One region of the Pseudomonas sp. FG98 genome, then DNA from elsewhere that is predicted to be linked to it. Evidence: riboswitches for the same ligand, from Rfam matches in the RefSeq annotation. Region 1 holds a riboswitch; each other region holds the start of a gene.
What was found. Region 1 has a riboswitch for cobalamin ahead of ACODSK_RS02170 (TonB-dependent receptor). Riboswitches for the same ligand answer to the same signal wherever they lie in the genome.
Positions count from the first base shown of each region.

Region 2: linked by a shared signal. The riboswitch ahead of cobO (cob(I)yrinic acid a,c-diamide adenosyltransferase) and the one ahead of ACODSK_RS02170 (TonB-dependent receptor) in region 1 are both predicted to bind cobalamin.
Region 3: linked by a shared signal. The riboswitch ahead of ACODSK_RS29775 (CbtB domain-containing protein) and the one ahead of ACODSK_RS02170 (TonB-dependent receptor) in region 1 are both predicted to bind cobalamin.

Region 1 covers NZ_JBMDIJ010000002.1:125,503-135,537, forward strand. The annotation lists gene ACODSK_RS02150 (DNA/RNA helicase domain-containing protein) at 1-1,560, shown strand, start outside; gene ACODSK_RS02155 (FecCD family ABC transporter permease) at 1,746-2,750, opposite strand; gene ACODSK_RS02160 (ABC transporter substrate-binding protein) at 2,747-3,715, opposite strand; gene ACODSK_RS02165 (ABC transporter ATP-binding protein) at 3,712-4,497, opposite strand; gene ACODSK_RS02170 (TonB-dependent receptor) at 4,545-6,683, opposite strand; cobalamin riboswitch at 6,791-6,997, opposite strand; gene grxB (glutaredoxin 2) at 7,068-7,700, opposite strand; gene ACODSK_RS02180 (SDR family NAD(P)-dependent oxidoreductase) at 7,735-8,487, opposite strand; gene ACODSK_RS02185 (pyrroloquinoline quinone-dependent dehydrogenase) at 8,544-10,035, opposite strand, start outside.
Region 2 covers NZ_JBMDIJ010000036.1:47,482-57,516, reverse strand. The annotation lists gene purN (phosphoribosylglycinamide formyltransferase) at 1-98, opposite strand, end outside; gene purM (phosphoribosylformylglycinamidine cyclo-ligase) at 98-1,156, opposite strand; gene ACODSK_RS19935 (DUF2066 domain-containing protein) at 1,489-2,541, shown strand; gene ACODSK_RS19930 (AI-2E family transporter) at 2,554-3,627, shown strand; gene hda (DnaA regulatory inactivator Hda) at 3,773-4,477, shown strand; gene ACODSK_RS19920 (C40 family peptidase) at 4,594-5,241, shown strand; gene ACODSK_RS19915 (C40 family peptidase) at 5,378-5,917, shown strand; gene ACODSK_RS19910 (PQQ-dependent sugar dehydrogenase) at 6,038-7,354, opposite strand; gene ACODSK_RS19905 (hypothetical protein) at 7,425-8,003, opposite strand; cobalamin riboswitch at 8,162-8,369, shown strand; gene cobO (cob(I)yrinic acid a,c-diamide adenosyltransferase) at 8,489-9,100, shown strand; gene ACODSK_RS19895 (cobyrinic acid a,c-diamide synthase CobB) at 9,097-10,035, shown strand, end outside.
Region 3 covers NZ_JBMDIJ010000106.1:6,419-16,453, reverse strand. The annotation lists gene ACODSK_RS29825 (GNAT family N-acetyltransferase) at 1-385, opposite strand, end outside; gene thpR (RNA 2',3'-cyclic phosphodiesterase) at 488-1,036, shown strand; gene ACODSK_RS29815 (hypothetical protein) at 1,102-2,133, shown strand; gene ACODSK_RS29810 (gamma-glutamyl-gamma-aminobutyrate hydrolase family protein) at 2,333-3,145, opposite strand; gene hpaR (homoprotocatechuate degradation operon regulator HpaR) at 3,522-3,944, shown strand; gene ACODSK_RS29800 (hypothetical protein) at 4,122-4,418, shown strand; gene ACODSK_RS29795 (DUF1272 domain-containing protein) at 4,726-4,971, opposite strand; gene cobM (precorrin-4 C(11)-methyltransferase) at 5,041-5,787, opposite strand; gene ACODSK_RS29785 (cobalamin biosynthesis protein) at 5,817-6,242, opposite strand; gene ACODSK_RS29780 (CbtA family protein) at 6,242-6,940, opposite strand; gene ACODSK_RS29775 (CbtB domain-containing protein) at 6,952-7,140, opposite strand; cobalamin riboswitch at 7,242-7,460, opposite strand; cobalamin riboswitch at 7,517-7,725, shown strand; gene cobW (cobalamin biosynthesis protein CobW) at 7,821-8,891, shown strand; gene cobN (cobaltochelatase subunit CobN) at 8,895-10,035, shown strand, end outside.

The DNA.
Region 1 (10,035 bases):
TTCGATGTCGAAGAAGCCGAGTTGCGCGAGTTGCTCAAGGGTATCAAGCGGCGCTACGGCCAACCGAAGATGGCGCTGGTCGTGCCCATGGGCTCGTTCCGCAAGACCTTGCAGAAAGCCTTCCGGAATATCGTCGGCCTGTCGCCCGACATGGTCATCGGCCCTGCCGACCTTGCCAGGCAACGCTACGATATCGTCCTGGTCGACGAGGCCCATCGCCTGCGCAAACGCAGCAACCTCGGCCCCTACTTCAAGGTGTTCGACAACACCAGCAAGGCGCTCGGCTTCGATCAGCACAGCTGCAGCGAAGTGGACTGGGTGTGCCGGCAGGCGGGCAAGGCGGTGTTCTTCTACGACACCAGCCAGTCGATCAAACCGTCGGATGCCAATGCCGAGGACTTTTCCCGGCTCAAGGCCCTGGCCACGACACAGGTACAGACACTGCTGTCGCAGTTCCGCGTGCGTGCGGGCAATCCCTATGTAAATTTCCTCGATGAGCTGCTCAACGTCCGACGCAGCGGCAAGCCGAAGTTCTCGCCGAAAAACTACGAGCTGGTACTGTTCGACTCGATCAGCGACATGGTCCGGGTCACCCAGGAAAGAAACCGGCAATTCGGCCTGTCACGCATGATTGCCGGTTATTCATGGCCGTGGATTTCGCAGAAGAACAAGGATGCGTTCGACATCGAGATCGAAGACCAGAAGCTGCGCTGGAACAGCACCAACAGCGACTGGATCAACGCCAGGAACTCCGAGCTGGAGGTCGGCTGCATCCACACCACGCAGGGCTACGACCTGAACTACGCAGCGATCATCTTTGGCAACGAGATCGGCTACGACAAGGCGCGCGGCGAAATCACCATCGATGCGCGCCGCTATTTCGACCGCAACGGCAAGAACGGCATCAAGCAGCCCGGCGAACTCAAGCAGTACATCCTCAATATCTACAAGACCATCATGCTCCGGGGTATCCGCGGGACCTTCGTCTACGCCTGCAACCCGGAGCTGCGCGACTACCTGGCCGAGCATCTGCCTGCGCATCGCCCGCTGCCGCCGGTTCGTGAACCGTTGAAGCTCGTGCCCTATGTGAATTCAGTGCCGCTGTACGACCTGCGAGCGGCGGCAGGTGGCTTCAGTGAAGCCCAGAACGCCGAGCAAACAAGCTGGATCGCCGTGGAGGCGCCTGTCCCGCTGGACAGCACCTGCTTCGCCTGCGAAGTGCACGGGGAGTCGATGAACAGCATCATTCCCGACGGAGCGATCTGCCTGTTCCGCGTCGAGCGCGGCGGCAGTCGCAACGGCAAGATCGTCCTGGTGGAGCTGTGGGATGACGCGGACGGTGCGCATTACACGGTCAAGGAATATCGCAGTGTCAAAGTGGAAGACGAGCACGGCTGGCACCATGAAAAGATCCAGTTGCTGCCACGCTCGTCCGACAGCAGCTTCGAACCGATCGAGTTGAAGGAAGACTTGCTGTCCCGGTACAAGGTGGTTGGGGAGTTTGTCAGGGTCCTGACGGCGTCTCCCCAGGGCCAAAGGTCACTACACACTTCGGATTGAGGCTTGGCACCCTGTGGGAGTCCGCCCAGCCTTTCAGGCTGCGCCGTCGCGCAGAGAACAGGTCTAAGAGCGGCGCGGACCCTGTGGGAGCGGGTTTACCCGCGATGGCGTAGGTGATGCCACCATCGTAATCGCGGCGGTCCGGCGTTCCGGTAAACCCGCTCCCACAGGGATCGCTCCGACGTTCAGCGCCTCAACAACAGAATAAAGAACACCCCACCCAGCGCTGCCGTGGCGATGCCGATCGGCAAATCCTGCGGCGCGATCAAGGTACGCGCGGCCACATCCACCCAGACCAGGAAGATCGCCCCAAGCAGCGCGCTGACCGGAATCAGCCGACGGTTTTCCGCGCCCACCAGCGCCCGGGCGATATGCGGGACGATCAGGCCGACAAAGCCGATGGCGCCACTGAGCGAGACCAGCACGCCGGTCAGCAACGAGGTGCAGACAAACACCTGCAAGCGCAGGCGCTTGCCATTGAAGCCGAGGCTGACCGCCGTCTGCTCGCCACTCATCAGCGCGTTCAGTCCACGCCCGAGGATGCGCAGGACAAACAGCCCCGCCAGCACGCACAGCGCCGGCAACCAGATCACCTCCCAGCGCGCCGCGCCCAGGCCGCCCAGCATCCAGAACACCACCGACGTCGCCGCATGCTGGTCGCCGGTGTACAGCAGCAGGTTGACCAGGGCCATCAGCACGAACGACACGGCCACCCCCGCCAGCAACAAGCGATCGCTGTCCATGCGTCCGCTGCGTCGGGCCACGGCGATGACCAGCAGCATGCCCCCCGCCGCGCCGGCGAAGGCCGCCAGTGGCAAGCTGAACACGCCGATGAACTCGCCCAGGTAGAGGATTACCAGCACCGCGCCCAGGGCCGCTCCGGAGCTGACCCCGAGCAGGTGCGGATCGGCCAGCGGGTTGCGCGTCACCGCCTGCAACGCGGTGCCGACCATGGCAAGGCCGGCGCCGACCAGCGCGCCGAGGATCACCCGTGGCGCACGGATCACCCAGACGATCTGCGCCTGGCTGCGGGTCCACCCGCCACCGAGGTCCATCCCCAGTTGCTGGCCGACGATGCCCGCCACATGGGCCAAGGGCACCGACGCAGGACCAAAGGCCAGGGCGCTCAGGCACGACACCAGCAGCACCAGGATCAGCGCCGCGATCAGCCAGCGATAGGTGCCGGTCATGGATCAACGCCTGACAGCAGATCGGGGTACCAACCGCGGGCGAGGGTTTCGACAGCCTGCGCATTTTCCACCGACGGCGTCACCTGCAAGTACGAGAGCACGATGAAGCGCTGCTCACGAATGGCGCGGACGTCTTTCAACGCCGGCTGCTGAAGGAGGAAATCGCGCTTCTGCTGCCAGCTACGCGGACCATAGTCGACGATGACGATCACTTCAGGATCGCGCTCGACCACGCTCTCCCAGTTGACATGGGTCCAGCTGGCGGACACATCGTCCATCACGTTGCGCCCGCCCGCCGCCTCGATCAACGCCTGGGGCATGCCCAGGCGGCCCGAGGTCATGGGACGGTCTTCGCCACTGTCATAGAGGAACACCCGCGGATGCTGCTGCACTCGGGCGACGGCGTGGCTGACGGCACCGACCCGAGCGCGCATCTGCGCGACCAGCGTCTGTGCCTGCGCCTCGACCGAGAAAATCCGCCCCAGATTTTCCAGGTCACGGTAGACGTCCTCCAGGCTGGCGCGCTGTTGCGGCATCACCCAGGAGCAGGACTCGCTCAGTTCGTACACCGGGATATCGAACGGCGCGAGGGTGGCCGGCGTCACCGGGCCGCCGACCTGCATGCCGTAGTTCCAGCCGGCGAAGAACAGCTGGGTATCGGCCGCCAGCAGCGTTTCCAGCGACGGGTACTGGCTGGCCAGTTGCGGCACGCCCTCCAGGGCCTGGTCGATCCAGGCGTCGCGGTGCTTGCTGCGGGTGAAGCCGGTGTAGCCGATGATTTGCTGGCGCAGGCCGAGGTGCAGGAGCATGGCGGTCATGTTCACGTCGTGCACCACGACCCGCTGCGGGGCCTGGGTGAAGGTGACGTCGCGCTCGCAACTGCGCACGTGCACCGGGTAGTCGCTGGCCATGGCGGGCAGCGCGAGGACGATCGACAGCAGGCCGATCAGGTAGCGAAAGCTCATGGGTGGGTAATCCAGGTGATGCGCGGATAGGGATGCAGCGGGTGCGGGTCGACCAGGGCATCGACGCCGAAAACCTGCTTGAGCAAGGCCGGGGTCAAGACCTGCTGTGGCGTGCCGGCGGCGACGATGCGCCCGCCATCGATCACGTACAGCCGGTCACAGAAAGCGGCGGCCAGATTCAGGTCGTGGAAGCTGGCTACCACGCTGAGGTCGAGGCCACGCAGATGCTGGAGCAGCTCCAGTTGATAGCGCGGGTCGAGGTGGTTGGTCGGTTCGTCGAGGATCAGCAGCTCGGGCGCCTGCACCAGCGCCCGCGCCAGCAGTACCCGTTGTTTCTCGCCGCCGGACAGGGTGGCGAAGGTCTGGGTATCTTGCGCTGCCAGCCCGACCCGGCCGAGTACCTGGCTGACCTGCTGCTGGTCCTCGGCGGTGTCGCCGTCGAACAGTCCCTTGTGCGGCGCCAGGCCCATGGCGACCACATCGCGCACGCTCAGGCCGAACTCGTCGGGAAACTCCTGGAGCACCACGGCGATACGCTGCGCGCACCAGCGCGCCGGGCGCTGCCAGAGATCATCGGCGCCGAGCAGGACGCGCCCTGCGCTCGGTTCGGTGAAGCGATAGGCGCAGCGCAGCAGGCTGCTCTTGCCGCTGCCATTGGGGCCGATCAGCCCGACGAACTCGCCCTGCTCCACTTGCAGGTCAATGTCCTGCAACAGCGGCCGTGGCGCTTGCCCGCGTTGTCGAAGGGTCCAGTCCAGCGCTTCGATGTTCAGGCTTGTCATGCGGTACACCTTGAGCAGGCACCGGCCAGGGGGCCGGTGCGACAGGGTCAGAAGCTGTAGTCGGCGGTGACGAAGAACGAACGCGGTTCGCCCAGGTACCACTGCCGGCCATTGTTGCTGGTGGTGGTAGCGTACTGACGGTCGAACAGGTTGTTCAATTGCAGGCCGAGGGTCAGGTCCTTCTGCACGTGCCAGTCGAAGTTGGCGTCGACCACGGTGTAGCCCGCCACCTCGACGGTGTTGGCGTTGTCGCCGTAGCGGCTGTCGACATAGCGCGCACCGGCACCGGCACTGAAGCGCTGGTCGAAGTCCTTGCTCAGCCACAGATTGGCGGAACGGCGCGGTACGTTGGTCGGGCGGTTGCCGGAGTAGTCGTTGCTGCCACTGGCGAACTCGTCGAACTCTGCCCGCACCCAGGCCGCGTTGGCCGACAACTGTACGTCGTAGGGCAGGCGCAGTTCCAGGGTGGCCTCGATACCGTCCGAGCTCTGCTGGCCAATTTGCTGCTGCACGGTCGGGTTGGCCGGATCGGTGCTGAGCAGCTTCTTCTTGACGATGTGGTAGGCCGCCAGGGTCCATTCCCCGCGTCCCTCGGGGAGCATCTGCTTGATGCCGACTTCGGTCTGCCTGGCCGTGCTCAGGTCCCATTGTTGCTGGGCGGGATTGAGGGTCAGCAGGTTGCTCACGCCTTCGGTGCTGGTGGCGTGCTGACCGTAGAGCGACAGGTCCTCGGTGACGGCGAGCACCAGGCCTGCGCGCCAGTTGTCGCCGGACAGGCTGCGATCGGTGCGGGTGTCGTTGTCCAGGTTGTCGCGGTCCAGATGCACCTGGTCGCGGCGCACGCCGGTGATCAGCGACAGGCGCTCGCTGAGCTGGGTGCGGTTTTCCGCGAACAGCGAGAACTGCCGGGCCTGGTTGGCCTCGCGGGAACGGTACGGGTCGTCGCTGATGTACTCGCCGCCACCGGAGCCGGCCAGCGGCACGGTATCGCTCAGGGTATTGCCGAAGTCATGCTTGCGCACGAAGCGGATCGAGTTGTAGTCGGTGCCGACCACGGTCTGGCTGTCCAGGCCGAACAGAGAGTGCTGCAGGGTGAACGTCTGGCGATCGCCGATCTGCTCCTGGGTCTGCTTGATGCTGATGAAGTCGCTGCGCTCGACCAGGTCGCCCGGCTGCCAGGTGTAGGTTTCGGCATTGCGCCAGCGGCGCTGGACCTTGAGGAAGTACAGCTGGTTGCTGGCGCTGAGGTTGTCGTTGATCTGCCAATCGGTGACCAGACGCGTGGACTGGTCGTTGTAGCGCACTTCGGCGTTGTCGACGTTGTAGTTGTGGTCGCGCAGCGATTCGCGGAAATGCCCGTTCACCAACGGCGTGCCGAAGTAGCGTTGCGGGTCCTGGTCGCCGTAGTCATGGCTGAGGGTGAAAGCCAGGTCGTCGTTGGCCTGCCAATGCAGCGAGCCGCTGATGGCCAGGCTTTGCGAGTCGCCACGGTCGACCCAGCCATTGCTGGCCAGCTTGTTCAGGTTGAGGCGGTAGCTCAGGGTGTCGGTCAGCGAGCCGCCGCTGTCCAGGGCCATCTGCCGACGGTCGTCGGAGCCATAGCCGAAACGCACATGGTTGCGGATCTCGCCCTCGAACGGCTTCTTCGGCACCACGTTGATCACCGCGCCGGTGGCGCCTTCGCCATACAGCACCGACGCCGGGCCGCGCAGCACATCGATGCGCTCGACCGACCAGGTGTCCACCGGGAAGGTCACCGTGCCGGCGCCGACGTACAGGCGGGTGCCGTCGTACAGCTGCATGGTCGAGCTGTGCCCGGTGAAACCGCGGGCCGACAGCGCTGTGCCGCCGTTGCCGGGGGAGCCGATGAAGGTGATGCCGGGGGAGCGGGTGACGGCGTCCTGCACCGTGGCGTTGTTGCGTTTGAGGATCTGCTCCGAGCCGATGCTGGTGACGCTGGCGGGCGTCTCCAGCGGCGTCAGGTTCAGGCGCGAGCCGCTGGTGCTCGGGGTGTGCAGATCTGGCTGCGGACTTTGCTCGGCGACGTCGGTGATGTCCGTCGCAGGCAGCGCCAGTGGTTTGTCGGCCTCGGCGGCCTGAGCGGAGATGGAAAGGAAAACACAGGGCACCAGGCTTGCACGCAGCAGCGTGCCTGGCGAACAACTGAACAACGAATTACGGGACATGTCGTTCCACTTGAAGCAGGAATGGAAGAAGCCCGGAGGGAAAAACGCACAGGAGATTGCAGGCGCACGCGCCTACCAAAACCGGCCTGCGCCCGCCCACCGCGGGTTGCCTATCGATGCTTCAGGCCGGTCTCCGGGCTCGCGAGGGTCGTGAAGCGTTCGCCTTCCCATGACAAGTCACAGTGGCGTTTTGAACGCTTCGCTCGCATACCGTTGCGGGGGCAGCGCCGGACTGATCATCACGCGATGACGAACCGGCTTCCCGTTTCACCCCATGCACGGCGGCAGGGGGCACCTGAAACAGGCGCGCAGATGACCATCAAAGTGCCGCTACGTCAAGCAGAGATCGGCCCGGGAGCGCGCAGTCTCCCGTTGAAAACAGCCTCAGGACTGCTGCGAAAACAGCATCGGCACCCCACACCGTGCGCCGATTCGCTGCATGTAATCCAGCACAGCAGGCGGGAACTCGAGTCCTCTGGTAATCGACAATGACCGCAACACCGGCCACAAGGTGATGTCGTTGATGCCCAGGGCCGTGCGTTGATCCAGCAACGGCGCCAGCTCTTGCAGTCGCTGGTTGACCTCGACCAGCAGCTCCGGGGTGGCCTCGCGCAAGGCTTGAAGATCGCCGAAGGCCTGCTCCTCGCGCAAGCGATAGGCCTCCCGCGCCTGGGCCGTGGCAAGCTCGGCAAAGTCGCCGTTGACGAAACGTGGAATGAACAGCTTGAGCGCAGACGCCCATACCTGCTTCACCCAGGTATCGAGCGATTCGTCGCGAGGCGCCGTAAGCACCGACGGAACGAAAGAGTCGACATAACGAACGATGTCCAGGCTCTCCCCCATATGCGTACCGTCCTCCCGTTGGAGGATCGGCACGGCCTTTTTGCCGATAAGACTTAGCGGCGTTTCGGCGTCGCCCTCCATGATGACCTCAAGGTCGACGAGCATTGCCTTGAGCCCGAAGATCATTCGCGCACGGGTGCAGAACGGGCAGTGCTCGTAGATGTACAGCTTCATCGCAGGTCCTTGCATGTCGTTACCCCGTTGCCGTTCAGAACTGCACCCCACGGGTCAGCCCGCCATCGACGAGCAGGTTGGTACCGGTGGTGAAACTGGCCGCCGGACTGGCGAGGAAGACCACGGCCCTGGCCACCTCCAAGGGCGTGGCCATGCGTCCGAGAGGATTTTCCGCCAGGCACCTGGCGAAGGTTTCCGGCTGCTCGCGTTCGATATCGCCCCAGACCCCATCGGGGAAGTAGACGTTGCCGGGGGACACGCTATTCACCCGAATACCGTCACCGGCATGACGCGCCGACAGGGTTTTACCGTAGTGCAGCAACGCGGCCTTGAGGATGCCGTAGGGCTCGGCGAACTGGTCGACTTCGCGGCCCGAGACACTGGAGATCAGCACGATCGACGCTGCAGCCGACTGGCGCAGCGCTGGCAACGCCGCCTTGACCATCGCGGCGCTGCCCAGCAGGTCGGTGTCGAACGCCCTGCGCCAGGTGTCGAGGTCTTCGCCACCGGCCAGGGCACTGACATTGGGGACGACGATATCGAGCCCGCCCATGCGCTCGGCAGCCGCACCCACCCACTCGGCGATCTGCTGCGGGTGGGTCACATCCACGGCAGTGCCGAAGGCCCGCGCGCCGAACGCGGCACCTGCCGCCTCCACGCCGGAAACACCGCGGGCACAGAATTCGACCTGTGCGCCCTCATCGAGAAACAGTTGCACGATCGCGCGCCCGATCCCGCGTGAAGCGCCGCTGACCAGCACGCGCTTGTCCTTCAAGCCCAGATCCATCATCTATCTCCTCTTGGCAGGGTCCACGACGGCGCTGTACAGCGCCGTCGGGCTGTCTACTTGCGCAGCTTGTACGCAATGATCGCGTCACCCGTTCCGGTTTCCATGAAGGCATGGCCCGACGCTGAGATCAGCACATACTGCTCGCCGTCGACCTCGTACGAGATCGGGTTGGCCTGGGCCCCTACCGGCAGCACATCCTCCCAGAGCACCTCGCCGGTGGCGGTGTCGATGGCGCGGAACAGATTGTCGGTGGCGGCGCCAATGAAGGTCAGCCCACCCGCCGTCAACACGGCACCACCGTTGTTCGGCAGGCCGATGGTCAACGGCAGGTGCGACGGGATGCCGAAGGGACCGTTGCGCCGGGCGGTGCCCAGGGGTTCGTCCCAGACCGTCTTGCCGGTATCCAGGCTGATCGCGCGGATGCCGCCATAGGGCGGGGCCGAGCACGGCACGCCGGTGCCCCAGTTGCGCCATCCGGCATTGACGCGGATGGCGTAAGGGGCGTTGACCTGCGGGTAGGTCGAAGCACCGCCCTCGCCTTTGCCCGATTTGCTGCCGGCCTTGTTCAGCGCCGTCTCGTCCGTCTTCGGCGCGTAAATGGGCTTGAGCCCCATGGCGTTGGCCTGCTCCCGCGGAATCAGCTGGTTGAGGTTGGGGATATCGTTGTAGTTGGCGATCAGCAGGCGCCGTACCGGATCGATAGCCACCGAGCCCCAGTCCGAACCGCCGTTGTAGCCGGGGTACTGGATCCACGGACGGTCCACCGACGGCGGCGTCAGGTAGCCTTCATAACTGGCCTGGCGGAACTGGATCCGGCACATCAGTTGGTCCAGCGGCGAGAAGCCCCACATGTCGGCTTCGGTCTTCGGTGCCTGGCGCAGGGTGTGCCATTCGGAGGTCGGCTGACTGTCGGCGAGGAACCCCGGTTCCACCGAGCCGCCCTTCGGCGCCTTGACCTCGCCAACCGGGGTCAGCGGTTCGCCGGATGCCCGATCGAGGATGTAGATATCGCCCTGCTTGGTCGGCAACAGCACCGCCGGCACCGGCTTGCCATCCTTGCCCGGATAGTCGAGCAGGGTCGGCTGGCTGCCCAGGTCATAGTCCCAGACGTCGTGGCGGATGGTCTGGAAATGCCAGACGTCCTTGCCGGTCTTCACGTCCACGGCCACCAGCGAGGTCGAGTACTTGTTCTCGGCCTCGCTGCGGTTGGAGCCGTAGTAGTCGATCGACGAGTTGCTGATCGGCAGGTAGACGTAGCCCAGTTGCTCGTCACCCACGGCAGCAGTCCACATGTTCGGCGTGCCGCGGGTGTAGGTGGTGCCTTCGGCAGGTCCGTGGACGTTGTCCGGGTTGCCCAGGTCCCAGGCCCAGGCTAGTTTTCCGGTCAGCGCATCGTAGCCGCGGATCACGCCAGACGGTGCATCTTCGTCCTGGCCATCGCGAACCTGGGCACCGGTTACCACCACGCCGTTGACGATGGTCGGCGGCGCCGTTACGGCATACCAGCCGGGCACCTTCTTGCCGAGGCCCTGCCATAGATCCACC
Region 2 (10,035 bases), on a different contig from region 1:
ACCGGGGAATCCCCGGCACGGGCGCTGTCGATCAGGGCTTGCAGGTTGCTGCCGGATCCCGACAGCAACACCACTACATCGCACTTCGCTGTGGGCATCAGTGCGCCTTGACGTTCTTCAGCTCGACCTGGGCGGCGCCTTCGGCGGCAACGCCGATCTGGCCGATCACCCATGGCTGCTCACCGGCTTCGCGCAGGGTCTTCAGGGCCACTTCGACCTGGTCCTGGGCCACGCAGATGACCATGCCGACGCCGCAGTTCAGAACGCGGTGCATCTCGTGCTCGTCGACGTTGCCTTTCTCTTGCAGCCAGTCGAAGACCGCCGGGCGCTCCCAGCTGGCCACGTCGACGATCGCCTGGGCGCCTTTTGGCAGTACGCGCGGGATGTTGTCCAGCAGGCCGCCGCCAGTGATGTGAGCCATGGCCTTGACCGCGCCGGTGTCCTTGATCAGCTTGAGCAGCGGCTTGACGTAGATGCGGGTCGGGGCCATCAGCAGTTCGGTCAGCGGCTGGCCGTTCAGTTGGGTCTGCTCGATGTCGACGCCGGAAACTTCGATGATCTTGCGGATCAGCGAGTAGCCGTTGGAGTGCGGGCCGGAGGAGGGCAGGGCGATCAGGGCGTCGCCGGTGGCGACTTTCGAACCGTCGATGATCTCGGCCTTTTCCACCACGCCAACGCAGAAGCCGGCCAGGTCGTAGTCTTCGCCTTCGTACATGCCCGGCATTTCTGCGGTTTCACCGCCAACCAGCGAGCAGCCGGCCAGTTCGCAGCCGGCGCCGATGCCGGTGACCACGGTGGCGGCCACGTCGACATTCAGTTTGCCGGTGGCGTAGTAGTCGAGGAAGAACAGCGGCTCGGCGCCGCAGACCACCAGGTCGTTGACGCACATGGCGACCAGGTCCTGGCCGATAGAGTCGTGCTTGTTCAGGTTCAGCGCCAGGCGCAGCTTGGTGCCGACGCCGTCGGTGCCGGAGACCAGGACCGGTTGCTTGTAGCCGGCCGGGATTTCACAGAGGGCGCCAAAGCCGCCCAGGCCGCCCATGACTTCCGGGCGCGCGGTGCGCTTGGCCACGCCTTTGATGCGTTCGACCAAGGCTTCGCCGGCGTCGATGTCTACACCGGCGTCCTTGTAGCTAAGGGAGGGTTGCTTGCTCATGTGATCCAGGCCTTTAGGAGGGAGGGATTCGGGGGAATCGACCCTGACCTGCCAGGCTGCGGGGAAATGGATCCGCCTGCCCGACCGTCAGAGGTCTGCGAAGGCGCGCGATTTTATCAGGGTTGCCCGGCAGCGGCCATCCTCAGGCCGACGGGCAGGGCCTGAATCCAAGGAAAAAATGCGAATCGCCGCGCGCGGGTGGTTGCCCGGTCATGGCCTGTATAAGGTATAGGAGGTGAAACAGTGCCCCTTGAGTGAATTTTGCGCTGTGGCGGGGGTCTTGGCTTCACGGCGTATCCTTCGCTTCTTTCTTATCTGGACAGGAATCCTTCATGCCTTTGCGTTCATATCTGTTCGGCTGTTGCCTGGCCCTGTTCACCGTGGCGGCCCAGGCCGAGAGCGTCTCCGGCTTGTACCAGGTCCGCGAACCGGTGGCCGGGCAGGGTACCGAGGCCCGCACCCAGGCCACCCAGGCGGCGCTGGATACCCTGGTCCTGCGCCTCACCGGCGATCCCAAGGCGCCGCAGAACCCCGGGCTTGCCGAGCTGCGCAAGGACCCGCAGCAGATCATCAGCCAGTTCGGCTTCGAGGCCGGTCCGCCGGAGACCCTGCTGGTGGACTTCGACCCCGGCAGCACCGAGCGCGCCCTGCGCAAGGCCGGCCTGGCCCTGTGGGGCAGCAACCGTCCGGCGATCCTCGGCTGGTGGTTGAACGACAGCACCGAAGGCTCGAACCTGGTCGGCGACGGCCAGAGCGGCGCCGAGGTGCTGCGCCGTGCCGCCCAGCACCGCGGCCTGCCGCTGCGCCTGCCGCTGGGCGACCTGGAAGAACAACTGGTGGCCAATGCGAAGAACCTCGAAGGCACCGACCCGTCGCCGTTGCAGGCCGCCTCCGGCCGCTATGGCGCCGATGCCCTGCTGGCGGTGCACGCCAGCGAAGCCGATGGCAAGTGGAACGGCACCTGGCGCCTGTGGCTGGGCGACCAGCGCGAGCAGGGCAAGGTCGAGGGCGCCGACCAGGCTGCCATTGCCGATGCAGTGATGCTCGCGGTCAGCCAGCGCCTGGCGCCGCGCTTCGTCGCCAAGCCGGGGGCGAGCAGCGAACAGCTGATCCAGGTCCAGGGCATGAACCTGGAGCGTTATGCCGAGCTGGGTCGGGTCCTGGAGCCGTTCGGCGGCCGGGTCAGCGAAGTGCAGGGCGACCAGATGACCTGGAAGGCCACTGGCAGCGCCGATCAGCTGCGCGCCCAACTGGGCCTGGCGAAGCTGCAGGAACTGCCGGCCGACGCCGCGCCGGTTGCCCCGCCAGCGCCGCCTGCCGAGCCCGGTGCCACCGCTCCGGCCCCGGCTCCCGCGCCGTTCACCGGCCTGCGCTTTCGCTGGTAAGGAGCCGTCGCGATGATCGATGTACGCCGCTGGATGTGGCCGGGCGCGCTGCTGTTGCTGGCGTTCCTTCTTTATTTACTGCACGGCATTCTCTCGCCGTTCCTGGTGGGGATCCTCCTGGCCTACCTGGGCGATCCGCTGGTGGATCGCCTGGAACGCATGGGGCTGTCGCGTACCGCCGGCGTCGCGGTGGTCTTCGCCCTGTTCAGCCTGATCCTGCTGGCGATGCTGCTGGTGCTGATCCCGATGCTGGCCAAGCAGTTGGTGCGCCTGTACGAAGTGGCGCCGCAGATGCTCGACTGGCTGCAACATGTGGCGCTGCCGTGGGTCCAGGTCAAGCTGGGACTGGCCGATGGCTTCTGGAAGTTCGACAAGGTCAAGGCCGCGATCAGTGCCCATATGGGCCAGACCACCGACATCGTCGGCATGGTGCTGTCCCAGGTCACCGCGTCCGGGCTGGCCCTGGTCGGCTGGCTGGCCAACCTGGTGCTGATCCCGGTGGTGGGCTTCTACCTGCTGCGCGACTGGGACCTGATGATCGCCAAGCTGCGCAGCCTGCTGCCGCGCCAGCGCGAGCCGCAGGTGGTGGAGCTGGCAGGGGAGTGTCACGAGGTGCTGGGGGCGTTCGTCCGTGGCCAGTTGCTGGTGATGCTGGCGCTGGGCGTGATCTACGCCGCCGGGCTGATGCTGGTGGGGCTGGAACTGGGCCTGCTGATCGGCCTGCTGGCGGGGCTGGCGGCCATCGTGCCGTACATGGGCTTCATCATCGGCATCGGCGCGGCAATGGTGGCGGGGCTGTTCCAGTTCGGTGGCGATCTGTATCCGTTGCTGGGTATCGCGGCGGTATTCATGGTCGGCCAGGCGCTCGAAGGCATGGTCCTGACCCCGCTGCTGGTCGGCGACCGCATCGGCCTGCACCCGGTGGCAGTGATCTTCGCCATCCTCGCCGGCGGCGAACTGTTCGGTTTCACCGGGGTGCTCCTGGCCTTGCCGGCGGCAGCAGTGATCATGGTGCTGCTGCGACATGTGCATGATTTCTATAAGAAGTCGGATATGTATGGCGAGGACATCGATCCGCAGCTCTGAGTAATGGCCAGAGGCTTGCATCGGCTTTCAGTGCAGGTGCAAGCCTTTGATTTCCCTCGCTCATTGTGCCGCCGTCGCCACGGGTATAGACTTTGCAAACTTTTACCAAGGGCCCTTTGCGGTTCTTCGCAACCGCCCAGCCAGCATGAAACCGATCCAGTTGCCCCTGGGTGTGCGTCTGCGCGATGACGCCACCTTCATCAACTACTATCCGGGTGCCAACGCCGCAGCATTGGGCTACGTCGAGCGACTCTGCGAAGCCGACGCCGGCTGGACCGAAAGCCTGATCTATCTGTGGGGCAAGCAGGGGGTCGGACGTACCCATCTGTTGCAGGCCGCCTGCCTGCGTTTCGAGCAACTGGGCGAGCCCGCCGTCTACCTGCCGCTGGCGCAACTCCTCGATCGTGGTGTCGAACTGCTGGATCATCTCGAGCAGTACGAACTGGTGTGCCTCGACGACCTGCATGTGATCGCCGGCAAGCCGGAGTGGGAAGAGGCGATGTTCCATCTGTTCAATCGCCTGCGTGACAGTGGCCGGCGCCTGCTCCTGGCGGCGTCCGCCTCGCCGCGGGAACTGCCGATCAAGCTGCCCGACCTGAAATCGCGGCTGACCATGGCGCTGATCTTCCAGATGCGCGCCCTGTCCGACGAAGACAAGCTGCGTGCCCTGCAATTGCGTGCCTCGCGCCGCGGCCTGCACCTGACCGACGAAGTCGGCCACTTCATCCTGACTCGCGGCACCCGCAGCATGAGCGCACTGTTCGACCTGCTGGAGCGCCTCGACCAGGCCTCACTGCAGGAAAAACGCAAGCTCACCATCCCCTTTTTGAAAGAAACTTTGGGCTGGTAACAGGCGTCCTTGAGCCACATCACGTAAAAGTCACATTTTTTTCGATTGAATTTGCAAATCGAATCGATAGAAGGCATAGTCGCGGCTTCTTCCAAATTCAAGACACGGTCGTGCCCATGCTGAATCGCTTCGCACCCCTCGTGCCCCTCGCACTCGTGACGCTGCTTTTTGGCTGCGCGGCTCATAGCCCGGCCCCTCAGCAGCAGGATCACTACTCCGTTTCCGCCAAGTCCGCCACCAAGTCCTCCACCGTCGCCGATGCCTCGGTGTTCGAAGAAGAGCTGGCGACCGAGCAGGATCTGGAAGCCTTCTCCAGCAGCAAGTCCTACCAGTTGCCAGCCCTGGCCGACAGCATCCTCGAGCGCGGCATGTCGCTGATCGGTACCCGCTACCGCTTCGGTGGCACCTCCGAGCAGTCGGGCTTCGATTGCAGCGGCTTCATCGGTTATCTGTTCCGCGAGGAAGCTGGCATGAACCTGCCGCGTTCGACCCGCGAGATGATCAACGTGGATGCCCCGCTGGTATCGCGCAACAACCTCAAGCCGGGTGACCTGCTGTTCTTCAGCACCAACGGCCGCGGTCGCGTCAGCCACGCCGGCATCTACCTCGGCGACAACCAGTTCATCCACTCCAGCAGCCGCCGCAGCGGTGGTGTGCGGATCGACAGCCTGGGTGATCGCTACTGGAGCAAGACCTTCATCGAAGCCAAGCGCGCACTCGCCATGGCTCCGGCGGCACCAGTGGAAACGCTTTCGCGCAACTAAACGAATCGCGCAGGTGTCAGACACACGGCGACTATGCTGAAAAGCTAGTCGCCGTGCGTGTTTACAGAAAACGTCTAATCTAGTTTCTCACCACTTTTCCGGCCCCGCGCCGGGCACCTTCAGACAGGATGTTCTGATGAAGACGATGATGGCGCGTAGTGCGGTATTGTCCTTGGCGGCACTGCTCGGTGCCTGCTCCAGCCACGCCCCGACCCCGCCCCAGGTGGTTCAGCCGGCGTATGTTCCTGCCCAGATCACCTACTCGCCAGCCGCTGACGACGTGCTTTTCCGCGCCCTTGGCCTGGTCGGCACGCCGTATCGCTGGGGCGGCAACACGCCGGATTCCGGATTCGATTGCAGCGGCCTGATCAGCTACGTGTATCGCGATGCTGCGGGCATTTCCCTGCCGCGCTCGACCCGCGAGATGATCGTCATGCGCGCGCCGGATGTGCAGCGCGATGCCCTGCAATCGGGTGATGTGGTGTTCTTTGCGACGAACGGCGCCAGCCAGGTCAACCATGCCGGTATCTACGTCGGCGAAGGGCGCTTCGTCCATGCGCCTTCCACTGGCGGCACGGTGCGCCTGGACTATCTGTCGAACAACTACTGGCAGAAGTCCTACCTGAATGCCAAGCGGGTGCTGCTGGCGCCTTCGCATCTGGCGCATAACCCATAAAGGTCCAGTGGGGCTGATGGCCTCATCGCCGGCAACGCCGGCTCCCACAGGGATTGCGTGCACCGCTAAACCTGTGGGAGCCGGCGTTGCCGGCGATGAGGCCAGTACAGACAACCACCATCAACGGGCCTTGCTCACCCGCCAAACCACATTCCCCACATCATCCGCCACCAGCACCCCGCCACGCTGGTCGGTCACCACGCCCACCGGCCGCCCCATGGCCTTGCCCTCGTCATTCAGAAAGCCGGTCAACAGGTCGATCGGTTTGCCCGCCGGCTTGCCTTCGCTACTGAACGGCACGAACAGCACCTTGTAGCCACTGTGCGGCTTGCGGTTCCACGAGCCGTGCTGGCCGATGAACGCACCTTGGTCGAACGGCGGCGGCAGCGCCCCGGCCTCGGCGAAGGCCAGCCCCAGCGAGGCGGTGTGCGGCCCGACCGCATAGTCGGGGGCAATGGCTTTAGCCACCATATCCGGGTCCTGCGGTTGCACCCGCACATCCACATGCTGGCCGTAATAGCTGTAGGGCCAGCCATAGAAGGCGCCGTCCCTGACCGAGGTGATGTAGTCCGGCACCAGGTCGCTGCCGATCTCGTCCCGTTCATTTACCGCCGTCCACAGCTGTCCACTGTGCGGCTCCCAGGCCAGGCCGTTGGGATTGCGCAGGCCGGAGGCGAAGATCCGGTGCTGGCCGGTCGCCGGGTCCACTTCCCAGATCGCCGCCCGGTCCTTCTCCTTGTCCATGCCGTTCTCGGCGACATTGCTGTTGGAACCGACGGTCACGTAGAGCTTGCTGCCGTCGCGGCTGGCGATGACGTTCTTGGTCCAGTGATGATTCAGCGGGCCGCCCGGCAACTCGGTGACGGACTCGCCCGACCCGTTCAGCGACGTGGCGCCGTCCTGGTACTTGAAGCGCAGCAAGCGATCGGTGTCGGCGACATACAGGTCGTTGCCCACCAGGGTCATGCCGAATGGCGAGTTGAGGTCCTTGAGAAATACCGTGCGGGTTTCCGCCACGCCGTCCTTGTCGGCGTCCCTCAGTAAAGTGATGCGGTTGGCGCTGGGCACCCCGGCGCCGGCCTTGGCCATGACCTTGTTCATCACCCAGCCGCGAATGCCCTTGCTGTCCTCGGGTTTCTCCGGTGCATTGCTTTCCGCCACCAGCACGTCGCCATTGGGCAGTACGTAAAGCCAGCGCGGATGGTCCAGGCCGTTGGCGAAGGCCATCACCTGGGTGCCTTGGGCAGCCTTGGGCTTGCCGCCATCGGGCCAGCCTACTGCGGGGGCGATGTTCACCGTCGGGATCAGGGTCTTGTTCGGCTCGGGCAACTGCGGCGTCGAGCCGCTGCCGTCTGTGACCTGGAGGCGGGCCGATTCGCCACAGGCGGTCAGGCCGGTAGTGATGGCCAGCAGGATGGCGATGCGCAGGGAAGGCATGGGTGACTCCTCGGGAGAACGGGTCCTAAGGAGTCAGAGGCAATGCGGCGAAGGGAGGTTCAATCCCTGATCAGGCCTGCTTCAGCAGCAGTGCCACTCCCGGATAATACTGGCCCACCTCGTCATGCAGCTTCCGATAGCCATACGGGAAGCACCAGGCAATGGCGCAGGCGGTATGTTTCTGCAGGTCGTCCACCAGGTCCTGCAACTCCTCCGGGCTGGCATGCTGGCCCAGCTTGCAGGGACTGGCGAACAGCGCAGCGATCTTCAACTGGCTGGGATAGGCGATCGCCTTGGCCGCCAGCGCGGTCTCCTGCAAGGCCACGCTCAGATCCAGGCGCCCGACCTTCGGCCAGCGTTGCTCGGCATGCAGGTAAGCTGATTCCTCCTTGCTGGCGATCAACAGATCGCAGCGCGCGCCGCGTTCGCCTTCATCGCGCTGCTTCTTGCTCTGGTAGCTCTGCAAGGTGACCAGCTCGGCCTGCCAGAGCGCCGCCGAGAGCATGCCAAGGTTGGCTTGCTGCCCCTGCCAGTGGGGGCCTTCGTTGTCCCCCAGGGTCTGGTTGAAGCGCTCGATGCATTCCCCCCAGCGCTCCAGCGCCGGGCGCAGGAACTCAAGACGGGGGTTGTTGATGATCAGACCTTGCATGCTGCTCTCCTTCGTAATTGTTGTACGAGCTACAGCGACAGCGGACGACTATGGCAATGTGATATCACTCGGTTGGAGTACGGCACAACATGAAAGTTGCGCCGTTGGTCGCAATGTGATCGGCGTCTCCAATTGACGCTCCGGGCCCAACCCTCTAACCTTCGCGACTTGTTTCAGGTGCCCTGTGAGCGCAAGTTCGACCGGGTGAAACAGGGAAGCCGGTGCGATGCCGGCGCTGCCCCCGCAACGGTAGATGAGTGCAGACCGCGCATGGCCACTGGGTTCCACACCCGGGAAGGCGCCCGGTCGGGATCGTCAGGCGATCCGCTCATGAGCCCGGAGACCGGCCTGCAAACAGTCAACGGCATCACGGCGGGTGGTGCGCGGTTTTCCGGGCTACGCGCCTGGTGTCTGCGCTTTCCTCCGTGCCCCCATCCCTTCAGCTGTCGCTCATGCCAGGCGCCAGCGGCCCGCGGAGACCCCCGATGAGCGAATCCCCCGAACGTGACGAACGCCACCTGGCGCGCATGCAGCGCAAGAAGGCGGTAATCGACGAGCGTATCGCCAATGCCCCCAACGAATGCGGCCTGCTGCTGGTGCTCAGCGGCAATGGCAAGGGCAAGAGCAGTTCGGCCTTCGGCATGCTCGCCCGGGCTCTCGGCCATGGCATGCAATGCGGCGTGGTGCAGTTCATCAAGGGCCGCAATGCCACCGGCGAGGAACTGTTCTTCCGCCGTTTCCCCGAGCAGGTGCGCTACCACGTGATGGGCGAGGGCTTCACCTGGGAGACCCAGGACCGCCAGCGCGATATCGCTGCGGCCGAAGCGGCGTGGGAAGTGTCCCGGCAACTGCTGCGCGACCCGTCCATCCAGTTCGTGGTCCTCGATGAGCTGAACATCGCCCTCAAGCACGGCTACCTCGACCTCGATACGGTGCTCGGCGACCTTCAAACCCGTCCGCCGATGCAGCATGTGATCGTCACCGGTCGCGGTGCCAAGGAAGAGATGATCGAGCTGGCCGACACCGTCACCGAGATGGGCATGGTCAAGCACGCGTTCCAGGCCGGCATCCGCGCGCAGAAGGGCGTCGAACTATGAGCGACACCCGGCATTGCCCGGCGGTGCTGATCGCCGCGCCGGCTTCCGGCCAGGGCAAGACCACCGTCACCGCAGCCCTGGCCCGCCTGCATCGCAACCAGGGGCGCAAGGTCCGGGTGTTCAAGTGCGGACCGGACTTTCTCGATCCGATGATTCTCGAACGGGCCAGCGGCGCGCCGGTGTACCAGCTCGACCTGTGGATGGTCGGCGCCGAGGAAAGCCGGCGCCTGCTCTGGGAAGCGGCGGGAGAGGCCGACCTGATTCTCATCGAGGGAGTCATGGGGCTGTTCGACGGCACGCCCTCCAGTGCCGATCTGGCCCGCCACTTCGGCGTGCCGGTGCTGGCGGTGATCGACGGCACGGCGATGGCCCAGACCTTCGGCGCCCTGGCGCTGGGGCTGGCGCGTTATCAACCTGACCTGCCGTTCGCCGGCGTGCTGGCCAACCGGGTTGGCTCGCTGCGCCATGCGCAATTGCTCGAAGGCAGCCTCACTGAAGGCCTGCGCTGGTACGGCGGGCTGTCGCGGGAAACCGGCATCGAGCTGCCGAGCCGCCATCTGGGCCTGGTCCAGGCCAGCGAACTGACCGATCTTGATCTGCGCCTCGATGCCGCAGCCAAGGCCCTGGGTGACAGTTGCCAGTCCGCCTTGCCGCCGCCGGTGGCCTTCGAGCAGCCGGCGCCGCGGGTGATCGAGCGCAAGCTGCAAGGCGTGCGCATCGCCGTAGCCCGTGACGAAGCCTGTGCCTTCACCTATGGCGCCAGCCTCGACCTGCTGCGCGAGATGGGCGCCGAGCTGAGCTTCTTCTCGCCGATCCATGATCGCGAACTGCCGGACGCCGACAGCCTGTACCTGCCCGGCGGCTACCCGGAACTGCACCACCATGCGCTGTCGGCCAACACCGCGATGCTGGCGGCGATCCGCGCCCATCACCAG
Region 3 (10,035 bases), on a different contig from region 1:
AGCCCAGTCGCTGGTAAAAGCCATTGGCGCGAATCCCTGGGTCGCCATCGGTGACCAGCCAGATGCGCTGGTGCCGCTGGAACAGATAGTCTTCGGCCAGGGCCAGCAACGCCTGGCCAATCCCCCGACCTTCGTATCCCGGCCTGACGAACAGGGCAAAGACTTCCCCGGCCTCGCCATCGACCATGGCGAAGCCGGCGGCGTTGCCATCGCTGTGTGCGATCCAGGCGCAGGGTTCGGCTTGCAGGATCGATGTCAGTACCTCAGTAGTGATCCCCAGTTCAGCCATCTGCTCACGGGACAGGTGATTCTGGGTGACGCTGGTGCGGATCTCGAACAGGGTTTCGACGTCCTGTGGAGTGGCGATGCGCAGTTCCATGCTCATGCAGGCTTCCAGGTTGTTGGTTTTTCTGACGCAGTCGAGGATAGCCGGGCAGGGTGGTGGTGTCTTGAGTCATAGTGCCGCCATTCACCCAAGGAGCGTTTCGTGAACACCAAAGATCCCGCCCCGACTGAACCTTTCAAGCGCCTGTTCTTCGCCTTGCCCTGCGCGCCCGCCCAGGGCAAGGCGCTGTCGCGCTGGCGCGCCGACCTGCGCTTGCGCAGCGGCAAGCCGGTGCCGGCGGAGAATTTCCACCTGACCCTGATGTTTCTCGGCGCGGTGGGTGTCAGCCAGTTGCCGGCCATCCTTGAGGCAGCCGCACGGATAGCGCCGCTGGAGCGGCTGGAACCGTTGATCCTCGATCGCCTGGAGGTCTGGCGGCGCAGCCAGGCGCTGGTGCTTACCGCGGAGCAGCCACCCAAGGCTCTGCTGCGTTGGGTCTATCAGTTGCAGGAGGCGCTGTTGCCGCTGGGTTTCATGGTCGATCCGCGGGAGTTCCGCCCGCACCTGACCCTGATGCGTGATTTCCGCCAAGGCGTGCCGGAGGCGGCCGTCGCCCCGGAGTTTCGCTGGGATGCACGGGAGTTCGTGCTCTACGAGTCGTACAAGGGCCGCTACCACTCCCTCGCGCAATGGCCATTGCTGGCCAGGTGAATATCGCCACAAGTTAGATCGCCGCCGCCGTACCGTTCCTATACTCCAGGAAGCTCTGGCGATGGGTGACGACGGTGGATCGGCAGTCCCTGTGGTGCGTGTGGTGGGTGGCGCTGTTGCTGGTCCTGTCTGGCTGCGGCTCTCGCAATCGCGTGCCCGAGGTACCACCGGTGGTGCTTTCGCCAGCCGCCTGGCAGCAGGTGGACCGGGAGATCGTCATGGCCTCTCGGGGCGCCGCCGGTGCGGCCGGGGACTATGCGCGACGCTCGATGCGGGTGTGGCGCGAGCAGGTCCAGGCGCGTACCGAGGAGAGCTTCATCCCCTGGTTTACCGGCTATTGGACCCAGCAATGGCTGACCCTCAAGGTGGCCTGGTACAAGATGAGCCAGGACCGCGACCATCCGGACAACCGCCTGGCCCTGTACCTGCAGGAGGCCTACCGCGACAAGGTGCTGGAGCCGGTGGCCGAGCAGATCAACCCGGACCTGATTCGCGAGCGGGCGACCGAACTCTACGTTCAGTTGCTCGATCAGCAGGTCCAGGGTATCGGCCAGCGTTACCGTGCGGCGCCGGACCAGTTCTCCCTGCACCTCAACCGGATTCCGGCCATTGCCCTCGGGCCGCCCGCCGCGCGTGGCGCCAGCCTTTATCAACTGCTGGCGGCACGGCCGTTCGTGCAACTGCCGGCCTGGCTGGCCCTCGACGAGCAGATTCGCAAGGCAGCGGCAGCCAATGCGACGGCCTCGGACAACGGCCTGTCGTCGGTAGCGAGCAAGGCCAGTACCCGGCTGGAGGCCACCCTGGCACCCCGTGGCGCACTCAGTGCGGTGGCGGCGGCGGTGGGCAAGGCGGCCGGCATGGCGATTTCCGTGGCCTCGGCCGGGATCGGCGCGATGCTGCACGAGAGTGATCGGCCAGAGATGGTCGAGCAGCTGCGGGTGATCCTCAATGCGGCGTTGAATGAGGAATGGCAGAACCTGATGGAGAACCACGGCACCGGGGTAATGGCCGGAGTGTGGTCGCTGTCGGGGCAGATCGAGGGAAGCCTCGGAAGCGGTGTTGAAAAGGCGCCGGCAGTAGATGCCAATCCTTGGTGAAACAGTGGGTTGGGCGTGACAGTTAAAGTGAATTATTTTTTGTGAAAATCATTTAAAAACAGATGGTTACGGTGGTTTCTTCTAGTTGGTTATGGGTTTCCTTCGTCCAGAGCAAGCAAAAAGGCCATATCGATGTGCGATCGATATGGCCTTTTATGTTATTAAAAGTCTTTTAAATCAATGAGTTAAAAGATAAATCTCAAGCAATGCTTTGAGTCTTGTTTTGCTGCTTTTTGCCTGCCTGGATACGGCAAGCTTCGCCAAACGCCTCGAACATCCGGACCGAATCCGGGTTCTTCGCCGCTTGCCATTCCGGGTGCCATTGCACGGCGAACAGGAACGGCGACAGGCTCGGTGCGTGGATCGCTTCGACCAGGCCGTCCTCGGCATGGGCCAGCGCTTCGACGCCATCGCCCAGGGTTTTCAGGCCCTGGCCGTGCAGCGAGTTGACGCGGATCTCGTCGCTTTGCAGCAGCTCCTGCAGCCAGCTGCCTGGCTTCAGGCGCACGCTATGGGAGGCGGCGTACTGCACGTCCACCGGATCGTCCGGGTTTTCCCGGTGGTCGTTAAAGCCCGGTTCGGCGTAGACCTTCTGGTAGATGTCGCCACCCAGGGCCACGTTGATTTCCTGCATGCCGCGGCAGATGCCGAAGATCGGCAGGCCACGGGCGATCGCCAGTTGTACCAGCGGCAGGTCGAAGAGGTCGCGGTCGCGGTCCTGGGCCTTGCCCGGGGTCTGGTTTTCCTGGCCATAGAGGGCCGGGTCGATATTGCTCCCGGCGCCGGTCAGGTACACGCCGTCGGCCATGTCCAGATATTGTTCGAGGTCATCGACGCCGCAGCAGGTCGGCACCATGACCGGGACGCAGCCGGCATGCTCCACCAGCGGCACGATGTACTTGTGGGTCATCACCTGGTAGTCGTGACCCTTGCGCTCTTGAGTGCCCATGGTCATCAGGACCACGGGTTTGCGGGATTTCTGATTCTTATTGCCAATGTTGCTGTTGGGCATATGTCACCTTGGGACAGGCGCAGCCTGTCATTGTTGTGCAGGCGCGCCGGTCTCGACCTGGCGCTGCCTGGGGTTTCGAGCACTGCCGGGATGCACGCGAAGGTCTGGTCCCGGTCGAAACCTGCCGCATAGCTTGCCAGAGCCGTTAAATATATCAAGCGGATTCATTCGTTCGTGTGCGTATTTTTTGACGTGAAACCTGCGATTTATCGTTTAACTGCCTGAAATGGTGGGCGTAAATGTGACGTATAACGGACGTGCTAGTTCATTATATTTAACGAATCTGGCGACACCTGGAGCGGCGTCCTACAGTGACCCTTGCGGCCCGAAAGCCCGGCTCTTAAGCTGCGCAATCACCGTTGATATCAGTCTGACCATGCCGAAACCAAGACCCTCCCTGACCCTCACCCTGTTGCAAGCCCGGGAAGCCGCCATGGCCTTCTTCCGGCCCTCCCTCAACGAACATGGCCTGACCGAACAGCAATGGCGGGTGATCCGCATCCTGCGCCAGCAGGGCGAGCTGGAAAGCCATCAACTGGCGGAGCTGGCGTGCATCCTCAAGCCCAGCATGACCGGAGTGCTCAGCCGCCTGGAGCGTGATGGCCTGGTACGACGCAAGAAATCCAGCAGCGACCAGCGCCGGGTCTTCGTCGGCCTGACCGAGCAGGGCCAGCAGTGCTTCATCGCCATGAGCGAGGACATGGAGCGCAACTACCAGCGCATCCTCGAGCAGTTCGGCGATGACAAACTCCAGGCATTGCTGGGGTTGCTCAACGAGTTGAAGAACGTCAAGCCCTGAGCCGGGCTGTGGCACGTTATTCGCGCAAGTAAAAAGTCCTACATATACTGTCGGATATCCGCCACAGCTTGTCGTCGTCGGTCGGACCTCGACGCCTCAATGCCCGTTGGTAGTGCCGTATCCGCAGTAGCCCGCACCCGAGGCGTTCTTGCCAGACGCTAAAGAGAGGCTATTGCGATGGATATTGTCAGTCTGATCGTGCAGATCGTCAGTGGTGTGGTAGGCGGCAACGCGGCGGGGTTGAGCAAGGAGGGCATGGGGCCGCTGCTCAATTCCATTCTCGGCGGGGTGGGTGGCGTGGTGGTTGGGCAGATCCTGGCCCATCTCACTGGCGATCAGTCACTGGCCGAAGCGGGGGCGGCGGGTTCCCTCGATATCCCGGCGATTATCAGCAGCGTGATCGGCGGTGGTGCCGGTGGTGCGGTGCTGACCTGGGTGGTGGGCTTCATCAAGAGCAAGATGCAGACCCATTGATGTGAGCGCTATCGCCGGCAAGCCGGCTCCCACAGTGATCTTGCCGGGCACAAGGCCCATGGTTGGCACATAACCCTGTGGGAGCCGGCCCAGCCTTTCAGGCTGCGCTGTCGCGCAGAGAACAGGTCTAAAAGCGACGCGGTCCCTGTGGGAGCGGGTTTACCCGCGATTACGATGGCGTCGGTGATGCCACCATCGTAATCGCGGGTAAACCCGCCCCCATAAATACCTGCAAAATCAATAAGTTATGTGTTGTTCTATGAGAGCCGGCTTGCCGGCGATAGGGCCATCCGTTGCAACACAGATTTCAGTGCGTCACACACCCCTCGACCTTCACCGTACGCTGTGTGGTCGCCGGGTTCTTCGCCAGCTTCTCGCCCACTCGCGCCGGCCGCGGTTGCAGTTCGCCGCCGCAGTTCGGGCATTTGCCCTTGAGCGTGTCCTGCGCGCAGTCGCGGCAATAGGTGCATTCGAACGAACAGATCATCGCGTCACGGCTGTCGCCCGGCAGTGGTGTGGCACAGCATTCGCAGCAAGGACGAAGTTCCAGCATCGGGGGAAATCCTTTCTTGGGTGGTGGTTGCGCTACTGTGCAGGCGCAGTGATGGCAATGCAATACGCCTCAGGGCCGGTACAGGTGGGCATGTCCGGCGCGGTACAGCGCTGACTCGCTGAAGCTGTCGGCGGCCAGCACCCGGCCAACAAGAATCAGTGCGGTGCGCCGGAATCCCTTGGCAGCACTCAGCTCGACGATATCGTCCAGCGTTCCCAGCACCCAGTCCTGATCCGGCCAGGTCGCACGATGGACCACGGCGATCGGGCAGTCGCCGCCGTAGTGCGGGCGCAACTCCTCGACGATCCGTGGCAGATGACGCACCCCCAGGTGGATTGCCATGGTGGTCTGGTGGCTGGCCAGGCTGGCCAGGGCTTCGCCTTGCGGCATGGGTGACGAATCGGCGAAGCGGGTGAGGATCACGCTCTGGGCGATATCCGGCAGGGTCAGTTCGCAGCCGAGCAGGGCGGCGCTGGCAGCAGTGGCGGTGACGCCGGGGATGATCTGGTAGGGAATGCCCAATGCGCGCAGGTGGCGGATCTGCTCGCCGATGGCGCCGTACAGGCTGGGGTCGCCGCTGTGCACACGGGCCACGTCCTGGCCTTTGTCGTGCGCCTCGCGGATGGCCTTGATGATCTGCTCCAGGTGCAGTTCGGCACTGTTGATCAGGGTCTCGGCGTTGTGGCCTTCGAGCACCGCAGTGGGCACCAGGGAGCCGGCATAGATGATCACCGGGCACTGGCGGATCAGGCGCTGGCCCTTGACGGTGATCAGCTCCGGATCGCCGGGGCCGGCACCGATGAAATAAACGGTCATGAGAGGTCTCGCGAAGGCAGGGTGGCGAATTATCCGCCAGAAGCAGGGATCCAGGCCAATGCCAGGGTCATCTCGTCGCGCACGATGCGTTCGACCCGCAGTTGCGCCGTACCACCGCCCAGTCGCTCGGCCAGGGCCAGGGCACTGCTTTCCGCCACGCCATAACACCCGCTATGGCGGAAGGTGATCGCGGAACGATGGCTAAGACGCGGGGCGAACGAGGCCAGTTCGATGGCGCTGAAGAAGTGCAGGGGCAGGGCGAGGTCGCTGGCCAGTTGCAGCAGCCCGCTTTCACCGCGCTTGAGGTCGATGCTGGCCAGGCCGACCAGGGCACTGAAGGGCATGTTGCGCGACTGCATCACATCCCGCAGCAGCCCGGCCAGTTCACTGGCCGGGACGCCTCGACGGCAGCCCAGCCCGGCGTACAGCGGTGCCACGCCGGGCGGGACGGCCATCAGGCAGCTTGGCGCCGGTACAGCCAGGCGCTGATCAGGCCCAGGGCCAGCCAGAAGCCGGCATTGGTCAGCAGCGAAGCAACGATGAACTGCGATTCCAGGGCTTCCGGGGCCAGGCTTTCATGGACCTCCGGTTGCGGCGCGCCGATCACGTGGGGGATCACCAGCAGGGCCAGTCCGGCAGCCTTGAGCACCCAGTTGCCGGCGAACACCATCAGCGCCAGGCCGACGGCGGTGGCGGCAGCGGTACCTACCCACCAGAACTGGCGCTGGGCCAGATCGGCGGCAGCGGTGCCCGGCAACTCCGGTGGCAGGCCGAGGTTCGGCGCCAGGCAGAACACGGCGAAACCGCCCAGTCCCCAGAGCGCGCCGACGCCGACGCTGCCAGGGTTGCGCAGGGTGTACATGGCTGCCAGCAGCAGGGCGAAGCCCACCGCGACGACCAGGTTGCCGCCGGTGGTGGACAGCACGCGCTGCCAGCCATCTTCCGGCGACCAGGCTTCTGCGTCGTGGTGATGACCTTCGCCGGCCGCAGCGGCATCGGCGTGTTCGTGCTCATGAGCGGCGGCCGGGGCCGAGTTTTCGTAGGTTTCCGCCTTGAGGATCAGCGGCGCGACCCAGAAACTCTGCAGCAGGGTCAGCAACAGCGCGGCCAGCAGACCGGTAAAGCCCGCAGTGCGAGCGATGCGAGTGAACATGCGGTCAGGCCTCAGTGGCAGGGGAAGGCGGCGCTGTGGCGGGTGTCGTGGGCGGCGTTGTGCACCGCTTCGATATGCGAGAAGCCGGCGAAGTAGACCAGGCACAGGCCCAGGACCGAGGCGCTGACGGCAGCGACGATGCGCTGGCTGAGGGTCGTGGAGGTGCTGCTGGCGTGGCTGGCGGTGCTGGTGATGGGCATGGCGCTTTCCTCTGGGGGTGTTGTCCTGGCAACGGGCAAGCGCGAAGAACTCCCGGGCGCAAGGCGCCGAGGAGTTGCAACATCGCCCGCCCACCGCGGGTTTGGTCAAATCGGTCTTGGGCCGGTCTCCGGGCTTGCAAGGGGTTGATTACCACGGCGTCTCCTTCCCATGCCGGACTGCTGGCACAGTGGATCAGACGCTTTCCTTGCCTACCGTTGCGGGGGCAGCACCGGATTTGTCAGACCTGCAAGGTCGCGACGTACCGGTTTCCCGTTTCACCTTTTGTAATAAAAAAGGCACCCAAACGAATCGCGCTAGGAAATCACGCGCGTTGACATCCGTCAATACAGCGGTTGACCGCCCTTCGGGCACTGCGTAGCCTTGCCGCTTCGAGGTTCTCCGGCCCTGCAAGACGAGTGTCGGAGCTAAGACGGGAACGCGGTACCAAGCCGCGGCTGCCCCCGCAACTGTAAGCGCTGAGCCCATCGACCATTGCCACTGCCGATATATAAGGCGGGAAGGCGTCGATGGCGTCCCCGGGACACCGCGCGAGCCAGGAGACCTGCCTCGAACAGATTGCACATTAACCGGGCGGGGTGATCCGGTGGCGAACGCGTCCAGACCGCAAGGTCCGTGGCAGCCGTCCCCCATGCCCGCCATCCTGCCAAGGGCATCCGACATGAAAACACTGGCCAAACTCCCCGTTACCATCGTTACCGGCTTCCTCGGCTCGGGTAAGACCACCCTGCTGCGGCACATGCTGGACAACGCCAATGGCCGCCGTATCGCGGTGATCGTCAACGAATTCGGCGAACTGGGCATCGACGGTGAAATCCTCAAGCAATGCAGCATCGGCTGCACCGAGGAAGAGGCCAACGGCCGTGTCTACGAACTGGCCAACGGCTGCCTGTGCTGCACCGTCCAGGAAGAGTTCTTCCCGGTGATGCGCGAGCTGGTGGCGCGCCGTGGCGACCTTGACCAGATCCTGATCGAAACCAGCGGCCTGGCCCTGCCCAAACCCCTGGTCCAGGCCTTCCAATGGCCGGAAATCCGCAACGCCTGCACCGTCGACGCAGTGATCACCGTGGTCGACAGCCCGGCCGTGGCTGCCGGCACCTTCGCCGCCTTCCCGGAGCAGGTCGATGCCCAGCGCAAACTGGACCCGAACCTCGACCACGAGTCGCCGCTGCATGAACTGTTCGCTGACCAACTGGCCAGCGCCGACCTGGTGATCCTCAACAAGGCCGACCTGATCGCCCCCGAGGCCCTGGCCGCAGTGCGCGCCGAAGTGCAGGAAGAACTGCCGCCGGCAGTGAAGGTGATCGAAGCCAGCAAGGGCGTGCTGCCCTTGGAAGTGCTGCTGGGCCTCGGTGCCGAGTCGGAAGCCCACATCGATGGCCGCCGCACCCACCATGATTCCCACCATGACGGCGATGATGACCACGACGATCACGATCACGACGCCTTCGACTCCATCTCCCTCGACCTGCCCGAGGCCGACGAAGCCCTGCTGCTGGACGCCCTGACCCAGCTGGTGGTGGACACCGGCATCCTGCGGGTCAAGGGCTTCGCGGCGATCCCCGGCAAGCCGATGCGCCTGCTGATCCAGGGCGTGGGCACGCGCTTCGACAAGCACTTCGACCGCGCCTGGCGCAGTGATGAGGCACGCATTACCCGCCTGGTGCTGATCGGCCAGGACCTCGATGCCGTGGCCCTGGAAGCCCGCCTGCGCGCTGCCTTGGGCGCCTGATCCATGCACCTGCTGCGGACCCAGCCCGGCGGCTTCGTGCCGGACGACAGCATTGCCGATCTCGGCCAGACCCCGGCCGAGCTGGTGATTCTCTGCAGCGGTGACTCGCACCTGGCGCTGCTCGCGGAAACCGCCCGCGAGCTGCCGGAGGATTACCCCAGCCTGCGTCTGGCCAACCCCATGCAGGTGCAGAACCACGCCTCGGTCGATTTGTACATCGACGAGGTGCTGCGTCATGCCAAGGTGATCCTGGTGTCGCTGCATGGCGGTATCGGTTACTGGCGCTACGGTGTCGAGCAACTGGTCGAGCTGGCCGCCCGTGGCGTGCAACTGATCCTGGTCCCGGGCGACGACCGCCCGGACCCGGAGCTGAGCAGCCTGGGCAGTGTGACCGGCGAGCAGGCCGAGCGCCTCTGGCACTTCCTGCGTCAGGGCGGCAAGGCCAATGCCCTGAATCTGTTCAACTGCCTCGCCAGTCTCTGGCTGGGGCGCGATTACCCCTGGGACGAGCCCCGGCAACTGCCGCGTACCAGCCTGTATCACCCGCGTCATGCCGAGGCCGGACTGGCCGAGTGGCGTGGCGACTGGCAGCCCGGCCGGCCGGTGGTGCCGATCCTGTTCTACCGCTCCCATCTGCAGGCGGCCAACACCGGCTTTATCGATGTGTTCTGCCAGCGTCTTGACGGCGCCGGGCTCAATCCGCTGCCGATCGCCGTGGCCAGCCTCAAGGAAGCTGGTTGTCTGGCCCAGGTCGAGGCGTGGCTGGATGAAACCGCCGCCGCGCTGATCATCAACACCACCGGCTTCGCCCAGTCCAGCCCGGAACAGCCCCATCTGCGTCCGTTCCGCCGCGATATCCCGGTGTTGCAGGCTATCTGCGCCCAGGACAACGAACCCGGCTGGCAGGCCAGCGAGCAGGGCCTCGGCGCTCGCGACCTGGCCATGCATATCGCCTTGCCGGAGCTGGACGGGCGCATCATCACCCGGCCGATCAGCTTCAAGGACCTGGCCTGGCGCAGCGAGCGCAGCCAGTCCGACGTGGTTTGCTACCGGCCGCAGCCGGAGCGCATGGACTTCGTCGCCGAACTGGCGCGGCGCTGGTGCGAACTGGCGCGCCTGCCGAATTCGCAGAAGCGCGTGGCCC